2 regions of the Paenibacillus sp. GD4 genome follow, and region 2 is predicted to be linked to the other one. Evidence: riboswitches for the same ligand, from Rfam matches in the RefSeq annotation. Region 2 holds a riboswitch; the other holds the start of a gene.
What was found. Region 2 has a riboswitch for cyclic di-GMP ahead of RAC89_RS01095 (response regulator). Riboswitches for the same ligand answer to the same signal wherever they lie in the genome.

Region 1: linked by a shared signal. The riboswitch ahead of sda (sporulation histidine kinase inhibitor Sda) and the one ahead of RAC89_RS01095 (response regulator) in region 2 are both predicted to bind cyclic di-GMP.

The regions. Positions count from the first base shown of each region.
Region 1 is NZ_JAVCYK010000002.1:1,188,287-1,193,677, reverse strand. Features, by position in the region: gene RAC89_RS28020 (VOC family protein) at 102-500, shown strand; gene RAC89_RS28015 (hypothetical protein) at 628-1,284, shown strand; gene RAC89_RS28010 (hypothetical protein) at 1,553-1,804, shown strand; cyclic di-GMP riboswitch class I at 2,085-2,159, shown strand; gene sda (sporulation histidine kinase inhibitor Sda) at 2,184-2,357, shown strand; gene RAC89_RS28005 (PadR family transcriptional regulator) at 2,489-2,830, shown strand; gene RAC89_RS28000 (DUF2812 domain-containing protein) at 2,827-3,240, shown strand; gene RAC89_RS27995 (hypothetical protein) at 3,334-3,699, shown strand; gene RAC89_RS27990 (CBO0543 family protein) at 3,741-4,409, opposite strand; gene RAC89_RS27985 (AraC family transcriptional regulator) at 4,683-5,391, shown strand, end outside.
Region 2 is NZ_JAVCYK010000001.1:253,537-258,927, forward strand. Features, by position in the region: gene RAC89_RS01065 (hypothetical protein) at 45-785, opposite strand; gene RAC89_RS01070 (M48 family metallopeptidase) at 757-2,028, opposite strand; gene RAC89_RS01075 (hypothetical protein) at 2,142-2,456, opposite strand; gene RAC89_RS01080 (hypothetical protein) at 2,641-2,973, shown strand; gene RAC89_RS01085 (hypothetical protein) at 3,030-3,188, opposite strand; gene RAC89_RS01090 (hypothetical protein) at 3,246-3,416, opposite strand; gene RAC89_RS01095 (response regulator) at 3,444-3,797, opposite strand; cyclic di-GMP riboswitch class I at 3,902-3,985, opposite strand; gene RAC89_RS01100 (NUDIX hydrolase) at 4,109-4,744, opposite strand; gene RAC89_RS01105 (DUF2533 family protein) at 4,838-5,098, shown strand; gene RAC89_RS01110 (ADP-heptose synthase) at 5,172-5,391, opposite strand, start outside.

The DNA.
Region 1 (5,391 bases), on a different contig from region 2:
GTATTCGTATAGCAAGGGCACTACTCATTTACTCTGCGAGATCCAGATGGCCATTTGATCGAATTTTTCTCGCGAGGAACGATATGAGGGAGGAATACTTTGTGGCGGTCAATGTAAAAAACTATGCGGTTGTCCAATTGCCGGTTCGTGATTTGGAAGCTTCCGTGAGGTGGTACAAGGAGATGCTTGGCATTCCATTCACGTTCGAATATACCCCGGGCGACCAAGAGGCTTGGCTCAACGTCGGAGGTGTCGGTTTAGGGCTTGTTCGCTGCCCGGAGGTGCCGAAATTGGACTTTACGAACAGCCGGGGGCAGCTTCAGCCGATTATCTCGCTTCAGGTGGACAACATTCATGAAGCGTATGAAGAGTTAAAGAAGAAGGATGCCGCAGTTGGCGAAATGGTGTACAAGCCCCAAGGTGGTTACGGTTTTACCTTCCGCGACCCGGACGGACATATGGGCAATTTGTGGGGCGGGTGGCCAAAGGAAGAAGACTAATTATTACAGGACAAGCCAAGAAGGGGTGTTTCTCGTCATCTGAGAATGAAAGGGATCACCCCTTCTTGACGTTGCGAAGCATCTTCTCTTAAATTATTCTGAGCTAGGCGATATAAGGGGTGATGAAGTGCATAGAAAAGAAGTTCTGTTTTTCGTTCTCATTCTGATCGGTCTGCTTCTCATATCTAACACCCACCTTGGCTATTCTTTCGGAGACAGTATATTCAGAATGGCTGGAGTACCACCGTGGACCAATGCTGAGTACGATTCGGGGCTTCATATCTCGGTTACTGTTGGGCTGCTTGTCATTATTACTGGTTACATTGGTGCGGTGAAATATTATCAAGTGCGGTTTCCCAAAATTCGAAGCCGGATCGTACTGAGCTGTATCGCCTTCCCGTTTCTGTTTCCGATCGTGATCGAGCATGCCATGGTTCTTGTGCATTATCATTCCAATTCCGTTGCTTCCGTCGATTTTTCCAAAAATAACAGCCAGTGCAGCTATCGATCGGAGAAAGCGAGTACGAAAGCTGATTGCACCCTTACGCTGGTTAACTTTGGGAAGGAAAAGGATGTAACGCTCAGGCTTTATCTCATACGAAGTTCATCGAAGGTCAAGTTCGAACCGAAAACGATAACGCTTCCGGCTCATCAGAAAGTCAGTGTCGGCATGGCATTTGAAGGCAAGCTGCTGGACGGAACAGGCTACACTGGTTGGTCGAACGATATTGGTATTGAAATTGAAGTCGATGGCTTGAAGAAAAGGTACGGCAAAGAAAACTAGTTGTGTGGGGAACCGAAGTGGAGGAGCAAATTAGAGAAAAGAGCGGTTCGTCCCTTGTGCGTCCGCTTTTTAGACGATATTTGAACTGTTTTGTGTCACAGCTCGCAAAATGAAACATTTTTTGGAGTGAGACGTATAAGTGATTGTGGTATTTTTTGGAACATGTGGAAGATTACACGAAATACTACACTAGCTCGATCCTTAGTCGATAGCACTATGCACAGAGAGCAGTTCGGCGCGTGCAGCTTCATCGTTAGGAGGAGGAGAAGTGAACAAGTTTGTGTTTTATATAGTTGCAAGTGTCATTTGCATATTAACACCTTTTTTGGGTCTTCTGTATGGTTTGTGGGATAGCCATCAACCCAAAATTGGACCTGTAGGAGATGGAAAAGCAATTTACCCTACCCTGCCGCAATTGATACCTCTTATATGTTGTTTTCTTACTGGAGTGTTGAACTTACCTATTGCCATAATGCGATACAGACAAAACAAAAAGACTCAAGAAGATAATAATAATTAGGGCATTTGCACGCTGTCAGAGAACGATAGCAACTTGATAGTGGGTGGTGTCCCTTTCAATTCTTGGCTTAATTGTGTTGGTAATTGAATTTTTCAAACATGAATAATGGCATCGAGCAAATCAATAAAATAAGCTCGCTTCACCAGGATTTTTCGCGGCTGCAATTAGTGAATATGTAATCTCGGAGCATAACTTAAGAAAAACTTGATTATAAAGTACCATATATTTCAATTTTTAATATTGTAAATGAAACTAGTCTAGGTTTACATTACAGTTATACTGTTCGAAATAGCAAACTTACTGAAAAGTAAGGACGCAAAGCTACGGGCCTATCCACGGCAGCCGGGTTGCCGAAACAGCAACCTTTTTGTATAAGGTGATGACAGAGACTATGAGTGAAAAAATAGGTTTATCGGATTTAGATGAAGATTTATTGATCAAGGCTTATAAAGATGCTGTAAGATTGGAATTACATAGAGATTTTATTACATTACTCTGGGAAGAGATAGTTCGACGGAACATTGAACTAGAAAGCATAAGGGAGAGGAGATAGCTCAAACATAACACGACGGCAGCCGATTAACGAAGGCTGCCGTCGTATTTTGTACATATATATTGACAGTCGATATATCATTAGTTATTATACCGACATACGATATAGTTATGGAGAACGGAGGCGACACGTTGGAGGACACCAGGGATATGCTGCCCTTGACCGAAGCGTTTTACTACATTTTGGTTTCGCTGTATGCATCTCCTGCACATGGATACGGCATGATGCAGGACGTGGAGAGAATGAGCGGAGGCCGCGTCAGAATCGGGGCGGGAACATTGTACACGGCGCTTAATAATTTGATGAAAAAAGGACTGATCGTCCCTTCAGACGAAGTTGGGGTGGATTCGCGCCGCAAAACCTATGCGATTACCCCTCTTGGCAAGAAAGTCGTGATGGCGGAAATGGAGCGAATGGAAGAATTGTTAAGCAACGGACGAAAGGTCACAGAATTAGTGAGGAATGGTACATGAGTAAGGTTGCTCGGCTCGCCAAATCGATATACAAAAACCGATTTTCTTTCGTTTGGAACTATAAGCGCGACGAGGTTTGGTTGACCGGCTTGTCGGCACGCGGGCTGCATCTGAACCGTCCGGGAATGATTCGTTACCGCTTCGATTACGATCCGAGCGTCGGGTATGAGTATCGGATGGATTACCAGGATACGATGAACGCCGAGAAGCTGGAAGAATATTGCGAGCTTTATGCGGGTGCCGGCTGGGAGTATGTCGGGACTCGTGTCAATTGGCGGTATTTCCGGAGGCCCTATCTAGAGGGGGAGACGATCGAACTGTACAGCGACAAGGAATCGATTCGATCGTTTTACCGGAAAGTCCAGAAGACGCTTGGTTTTCAGAAGCTGATCAAGCAGCATACCGATTAAGACAACATTTTTATTTAAGACGGGGTTGCCCATAATTTCATTGAAGTAAAGAACGATTTACATCGACAGGTACAAGGAAAGGACAGTACTGACATGGAAAAATTAACAGATGTAGATAAGTTGGAATCATTGAAATCTTTGCAATCGACGATCAGTAAGCTTGAGAATGCGATTTCCCAGATGACGGATAATGGTACAAATACGACCCTAGCGAAGAAACGACTCAAGGCTGTTTGCATCGGCTTGGCCGCGCTGGAAAACATCTGGAATCAAAGCCCCCATCAATATACTCAGGAAGATGTAAGAGCAGCCCGCAATGTTATTACTGGTTTATTACCATCCATTAATAACAGTTTTACTAAGTCAAAGACAGGCAGTCCCCAAAGAACCCTTTTAGCAAGAAGAATAAAAGCGTTGGAACTAGCTGTTCAAGCAATTGACGAGCTTTCCGTTGAATAACATGTTCTTGAGGCTATTTGCCGGAGCTATGCATGGCCGTATCAGGCCGAGCCGAGGTTGGAGATAAATTTTGCGTAAATTTTCTGAGTAAACCATTTACAGAAAAGTGTTAACAGAAATAATCCTACAAACGAGTGTGAATGTGTCCAGGGCTTATTGATTACAAACATATCACTTGAAATAAAAAGTGGCTCTACGATATAGGCAAAAAAGGCAGAGCATAACAGGGTCGCCAATGCATACCTCTTCCAATTCCTAAATGCCGAGTAGATTAACATGAAGCTTACAGGTATGACGCTTAAATCTGCAGGGAATAACGGAGGAACCATTGGAACTAATTTAGTGGGATAAGCCCATAACAAAAGATCTACACCTATAACATCCCAGAACGTTGCCATTACGCCCAAAATCAATCCATACGTATAGACCAAAGATGGATCTTTTCTTGGCAGGAAATACTTGTACCAAAGGACCCATGGAAGGATGGAGGCAGCAAAGAGAAGCCACCACTGCCATGAGAATAAATCATCACCATACCAGTGTGCAATGCTGATGTCCCTAAGAACCTTTCTGAGTTCTTGTATTTGGTCGAAAGAAGGAATGGATTCCAAAGTAGTCACTCCGCATAAAAGAGAATAAAGGTAGTGTTGGATGTAAATGGTTTTTTTATTCTCAAGTATTTGAGGATCAATGGTTTCCGAATTTTCCACTATCAAAAAAGCCGCTAATTGATATGTAAATGACGATACTAAAACTTATGATCCCAAATGCATTCCAGAGTAAATGTACCATGGGAACCACTCCGCTCTGAGTTAATTAGTACTATTATACTATATAACTAGAGATAATGTCGAATTATAGGTGGGTTCCTGTTGCACTTCCAAATTTGCTATTATTTCTTGCTCTTGCAAAAGCCATCGATTATCCTAAAAGTGAATCCGGCGAGAATCTTAAAGGTGGCCGAACGGGAGGGAGGGATATCGATGCTGCAGACTTTTCTGAATACAGTCGGTAACAACGGCGTATTGAAGCGTTATTTTGTATCCTATCTGATCGTGCTCATGATTCCTATCCTCATGGGATCTTATCTTTACAGCCATACTGTGAACGTTGTGGAGGACGGTGCGCTTCAGGCGAATTTGTCCATTCTAAATCAAAATAAGGAAATCATGGATCAGCGGCTGGAGGAGATCGATCACATGGTCAACCGCTTCTCCTTACTGGCGAATGTGAGAAGTGCCTTGAATGTAGGCTTGCCGCTATCGGACGAAGACCATATTTTGTTCACCGAAATGAAGAAGGATCTCAGCGCTTACATGACCAATGGGTTTATCTTTGATTTCTCGGTATTCCTGAAGAAGTCGGAGACCCTGATTTCTGTTGGCGGCGGGATTTATCACGGCAAGGAAGAGTACGAGCGATTTATGAAATTCGGCGACTTGGAATACAATCGCTGGACTTTATTGATCACGGAGCGATTCAAGTCGTTGCTTCCTCCGGCCGTTCTTCATTTTGAAGGGAGACAGATTCCTTCCGTTGCCTATGCCAGCTCGCTTTATTTGGGCAGCCATGCGGCTCCCGACGGGGCGATCGTCATCTATATCGATCAAACGAAACTAACGTCCATGCTGAACCATGTAACAGGGAATTCGGGCGGCTGGGCCTATATTGCGGATGCCGCGGGGCAGGTGC
Region 2 (5,391 bases):
AACGCCTGCGTTCGGCTGTTTATTTCTATTATAGATTACAAGGTTTATTTTTCAATATGCCTCTTCGATTCCGTAACCAGGTCCTGTTCTTGAACCGTTCGGAGGATGTGCTCTAAATTGCTTCTGCCTTCCGCATCAACATATGGATCCGCGCTGCGAAAGTAATCCGGATGACCTCCCTGCAAGCGTAAAGGTACGATGCGGTCGGGAGCATATTTATATGGATTCCAAACCGGGACTCCGCTTCGGCTTCGTTCCCAGCCTCCCCAAGTGCCTATTCGGGTAATCGGATCCGTGCGTCGTCCCTTCCCATTCACTGCGTACATATACATGGTGGAGGAAGCCTCTAAGGACGGAGGAATCGCGCAGCGGGGCGAGCCGATCTGAATGATTCGTTCGACTGGCAAGCCATGCTCCCGAAGCAGAAGCTCGCCTGCTTGCACACCGGCAACACCGCCGCCGCTGTGACCCACGAGCCAAATAGCTCCCCCTTGGTAAGCTTCGAGAATACCGCTAACGGACCGCCTTCCTCCAAGCCAAGCCGGCTTAACGCTGCGTACGAAGGGCAGCATGTCCTTCCGGATCTCGTGCAGCTGACGATAAAGCGAAGTGTACCAATCTCCGTACGGAAAGAGAAGCTGCGTCATCACATGAAACCCTTTTGCTTCATACATTTGCGACAGCTTCTCCGCGAACTCCTTCATAAAGGTCGGTGCCGTTGCCACTCCCGCCAGGAAGCTAACGTGCAGCATACGGCTAGGAGTCGTGCTTGAAGGACTGGGCATGAATGATCCTCTCCATAATGCTCGGATGGGAAGAAGTGAACAGCTTGACCAAGAACGGCGGATTCACTTCGCTTAACGAGGAGGAGGCCAGCTTCTGATACATGCTTACCGCGCCATCCGTACTCCCGATCAGCTCGAAGGCGTATTGATCGGCAGCCTGCTCGGCGTTGCGCGATACCGCATTGGAGACGGGGCTTGCGACAAACGCTAAGAGTGACATCAGCAGCAGGATCAACGGAAGCGCAGCAGGCTCATTCGGCCTGCCGACTCCCCACCCTCTCCCCCATCGTGCAATGGCATATCGAAGGATGATGCTGCCTGCCCACAGTACGACGAATGTGGATGCAATGGCTCCGAAGGCGCTCCATTCCAGATGGTGCATCACGTAATGCCCCATTTCATGAGCCATGATAAGGAGTATTTCCGGCTCCTCCATACGCTTCAGCGTCGTATCCCACAGGACGATCCGCAGACTTCCCCCAATCCCGTTCACATAGGCATTCATGGCATTCGTCTTTTCCGACATCATGACCTCATAGACCTGATCGGCGGGAATTTCGGCCTTAGCGGCCAGGCTTAATATTTTCTGTTCGAGCACCGGGTCCGATAGTCTTGAGAACGGGTTGTACAGAGGATCAATGATGACGGGCTGAATATACATCATAAACAAGCTGAAGGGAACGGAAAGCAGCCACAGACGAAGCCACCAGCGTCCTCCCTTGCCTATAATCCAAAAGGCAACGGCGGCAACAAGCACCATCAGCACGTAATTGACCCCGAAGGAAATCAGTTTGTCTTTGACCCAGCTGGGGATCGACTGTGTTGAAATCCCGTAATATCGGGCCAAGGAAAAGCTGGTGATCCGAAGCGGAAGAAACCACAAAAAGACGGCGCCTTGAAGCAGAAGTACGAAAACAGGCAGTCGGAGAAAAGCAATCGGGACGGATTGAGAGAGTCGATCCTGCCACTTCCGAGCCCAGCCGGTCGTCAGAAGGATGAGGTAAAGGCCCCATTCCCAAGGGTAGCTGAGAAAAAATAAGCCGTTACGCAGGGCGGAATAAACAACGCTTTGCTCCCATTGCTGCGGGGAGAGGAAGGTTGCCGGATCTGCCGCCGTCCCCTTATAGGCTTCCGGGATCGTATGGCCTGAGGTAAACCAAAGATACACGATAATGAGCAGCATGAATACGGATAACGAGTAAAAGTACGTCCGAATGAAGGATCTTTTGCTAAGCTCGGCCATAGGTACCTCCTGATGTGACGGGTTATTCCTATCATACAATCTCTATTCCTTTGTTTACAAATTCATTTCCTTTTGGCAAAAAAGAAAAGACCGGATTGCCCGGTCTTTCCTCCTTATTTCGCCCCGCCACCGCCGCCGCTCTTACCTCCACCGGAGCCGCCTTGCCCCATTCCGGATTGCTCCTTATCTTTCCCGGAGCCTTCTTTGTCACTGCCGCCCCCGCCGCCGGAGCTTTGCTGGTCGCCTTGGCCTCCGCCGCCATCGTTCTGCTCCTGATCTCCGCCTCCTTGGTCACTGCCCGTCTGTTTGGCTTGACTTTGGCCGCCTTGACCTTGACCTTGAGACTGACCCTTCTGGTTATTTCCTCCACAGGCACTTAAGCTCCATACTAACGCTGCCGCTAAGAAAAACAATGCTGCCTTTTTCAATATACTTCCTCCATCGTAAGTGTAATTTTCTGTAAATCAAAACTAGTGTGAAGCTTTTGCTATTTTATTATTCATGGATGGCCCCGAATCATCCGTGTTTCTAAATGAATTGAATAAATCGGTTACTCCCTGTACACAGTAAAATATAGTTACAATGGATTCTACCAACCAGGAGGTACTCACCATGTTTCCGCAAAATCAAAACTCTTCCTATCAGCAATTTCTTGAGCAGCAGCAGCAGAGACAAATGGAACAAGCCCGTCAAGCCCAGCAGGCAATCGCCATGAACGGACTCAGCAACTTCACCCAGCAGGTTCGCGATGTACAGCAGCAGTTCATCCAAGTGCAACAGGATTTGCAGCAGGCGCAGTCTCAAGTTCAGACACAAATGGAGGCCCAGCAGCGACGCATCATGGAAATTCAACAGCGCTTGCAGCAGAGCATTCAGCAAATGGACGTACTGGTACAAGCATCCCAATACCAAGCGGCTCCTACGACCAATCAAAGACTTATGTAGACAAAAAAAGAGGCAGCGATCGTCATGCGAACGCTGCCTCTTGAGTTATTGCCGAATCAAGTCCATAGTCCTTGGCGATCATCCTCTTGGATGGCGCCATGCTCATCGATATCCGCTTCCACCCCGTGTTTATCATCTCTTCGAAGCCCAAGGCGTTCATGCGGCTGCACGTCTTCCCGCTCTCGGTTTCCCTTCGTCTCATCCATAGAGCCCATATCTTTGTCCCTCCTTATCGAGGGATAGCATATCCTATCCGAAGTCAACTCATACGCCTAATGGCATTCCTGCAAATAATCGCGAATCACCTGCAAGGCATCCATCAGCTCAAGGAGTTCCTCCTTCGTGGACTGCTTCAGGCATTGGGTTACCTCTTCCATGATCAAGGAGCTAACAGCTTCCTCCTGATAGACATCCTTCTGTACTGCTTCTGCACTTGACGCCATAGCTCCTCCACTCCATTCCATTCTACTCTATTTATTTAATACATGCTCGAATGCATCCTGGATTCTTTGTTTATCGAACGGCTTCACAATAAAGTCTGCAGCTCCAGCTGCAATCGCTTGCACCAGTAAAGACTGCTGACCCATGGCTGAGACCATAATGACCTTAGCCCTGGGATCCAAGGAAAGGATCTCCTTCAGCGCAGTAACGCCGTCCATTTCCGGCATAGTGATATCCATCGTGACCAAATCCGGGCAAAACTCTTCATACCTTTGAACGGCCTCGCTTCCGTTGGAAGCCTCGGCGACTACCTCATACTCAGAATCCTGCGAAATCATGTTTTTTATGATCATTCGCATGAACATCGAGTCATCGACGATCATAATCCGTTTGACCTTACGTCGCTTGGTTACGAAGGCTGGCAACACAAATACCCCCCTTTCCTATGCATGCCTAAAGGGAGGTACACTCATACTGACCCCATTCCTTCGGCAGCTGGCTGACATGGTTGTTCACTGTAGTCCCTTTAGCTTTGCGTCGCTGGCTTTCGCCAGTTTTGCCATTTATCGAGAATGCCATATGTAGTTAATCCAAGTTAATTATACCATGACCTGCTGCCAAAATCGACATGATTTTCCCTACGCTATTGGACCTAATCGTCCTCCCGAGAGTGTAAGGAATCCCTTGAAATAGCTCACTGCCCGCGGACTCCGTGCTGTAAATGCCTGAGAATAAGCTCATAGTAGCTACGGTCATGTGGGACCAAATCCCCCGCTGAAATGCTTCGTTCTACGGGAATCAGGCGGCCCTGCTTCAGCTCCACGCCCGATGCGCGTATGGAAGTCGCTGCTCCTGAGAAAAGCAGCTCCAGTCGGCTCAAAGGAATCTCGAACAGCCCTGTGACCTCTTCGGCTTGCAACCGGTAGTCTGAAAGAGGCTGGTCACAGCGGTACAGGAATACATTACAAAATTCGCAGTCGCGTCTTCCGTCCGCAAGCACCTTATTGCTAGAATACATCCCGCAGAACGTCAAGTCCGCATAATCGACAATAAGTCCCAGCTCCTCCTCCAATTCACGGGTGCCGTCTTCCACGCGCTCTCCTGCCGACAAATGCCCGGCACACGAAATGTCCAGCCTGCCTGGAAACGTATCCTTTTGCGGATGCCTTAGCTGAAACAATAATACCGGCCCCTCATCCCTGACGGTCCAAATCCAGCATTGAAAGGTTTGGTGCCATAATCCCTTTTGGTGCACCTCGGTCCGGCCGGCCGTTCCGATCCGCATCCCGTTGTGATCAAATATATCAAATAGCTCTTCGTGTCCCGGCATAGGAGCCTCCCTGCTTTGATCTATTGTATAGTAAAAACAGTTATAGTATTATAGGCGCAGCGAGTTATGTTATGAATGAGGAGTAGATTACCCGTGAGTGTACATGAAGCAATAACTTCCCATGTGAAGAAGCAAAATTCCCATCTTGAGCAATTTCTTAAGCTGGAAGCGAAGCGCGAGGAAGCCATCGATCAAGCTGTAGCTGCCTGTGCGGCTGGCCAAGCTTTTACGGTAGACCGGATTAACTATTGGACCGCACAAATCAATGCACATGCGATGAAGGGCATTTCCCCCACGCGTTCGCAGGTCACCGTCCAAATGGTCTGCGACTACGTATCCAAGAAATCCCAATAAGCGCCGGACTTGGAGGAGAAAAGCCAGCAGGACGGATGAACATATCATCTGCCGGCTGGCTTTCTTCGTGTCGTTATAACGACTTCCACTCCTCAAAGGAAATGCCCTCTTCTACCGCAAATACAAAATCGTCGATATCATAGATTTGGGCGGCAATTTCCGATTCGATGGCCTTCTCAAGAAACTCAACCTGATCGGTTAGAATAGGTGCCTTCTCCTTCATGGCACAGAGGATGATTTCGGTTTCAATCGGATCGAAACCTTCACCGAATTGAGCGTCCTCGAAGGAATTC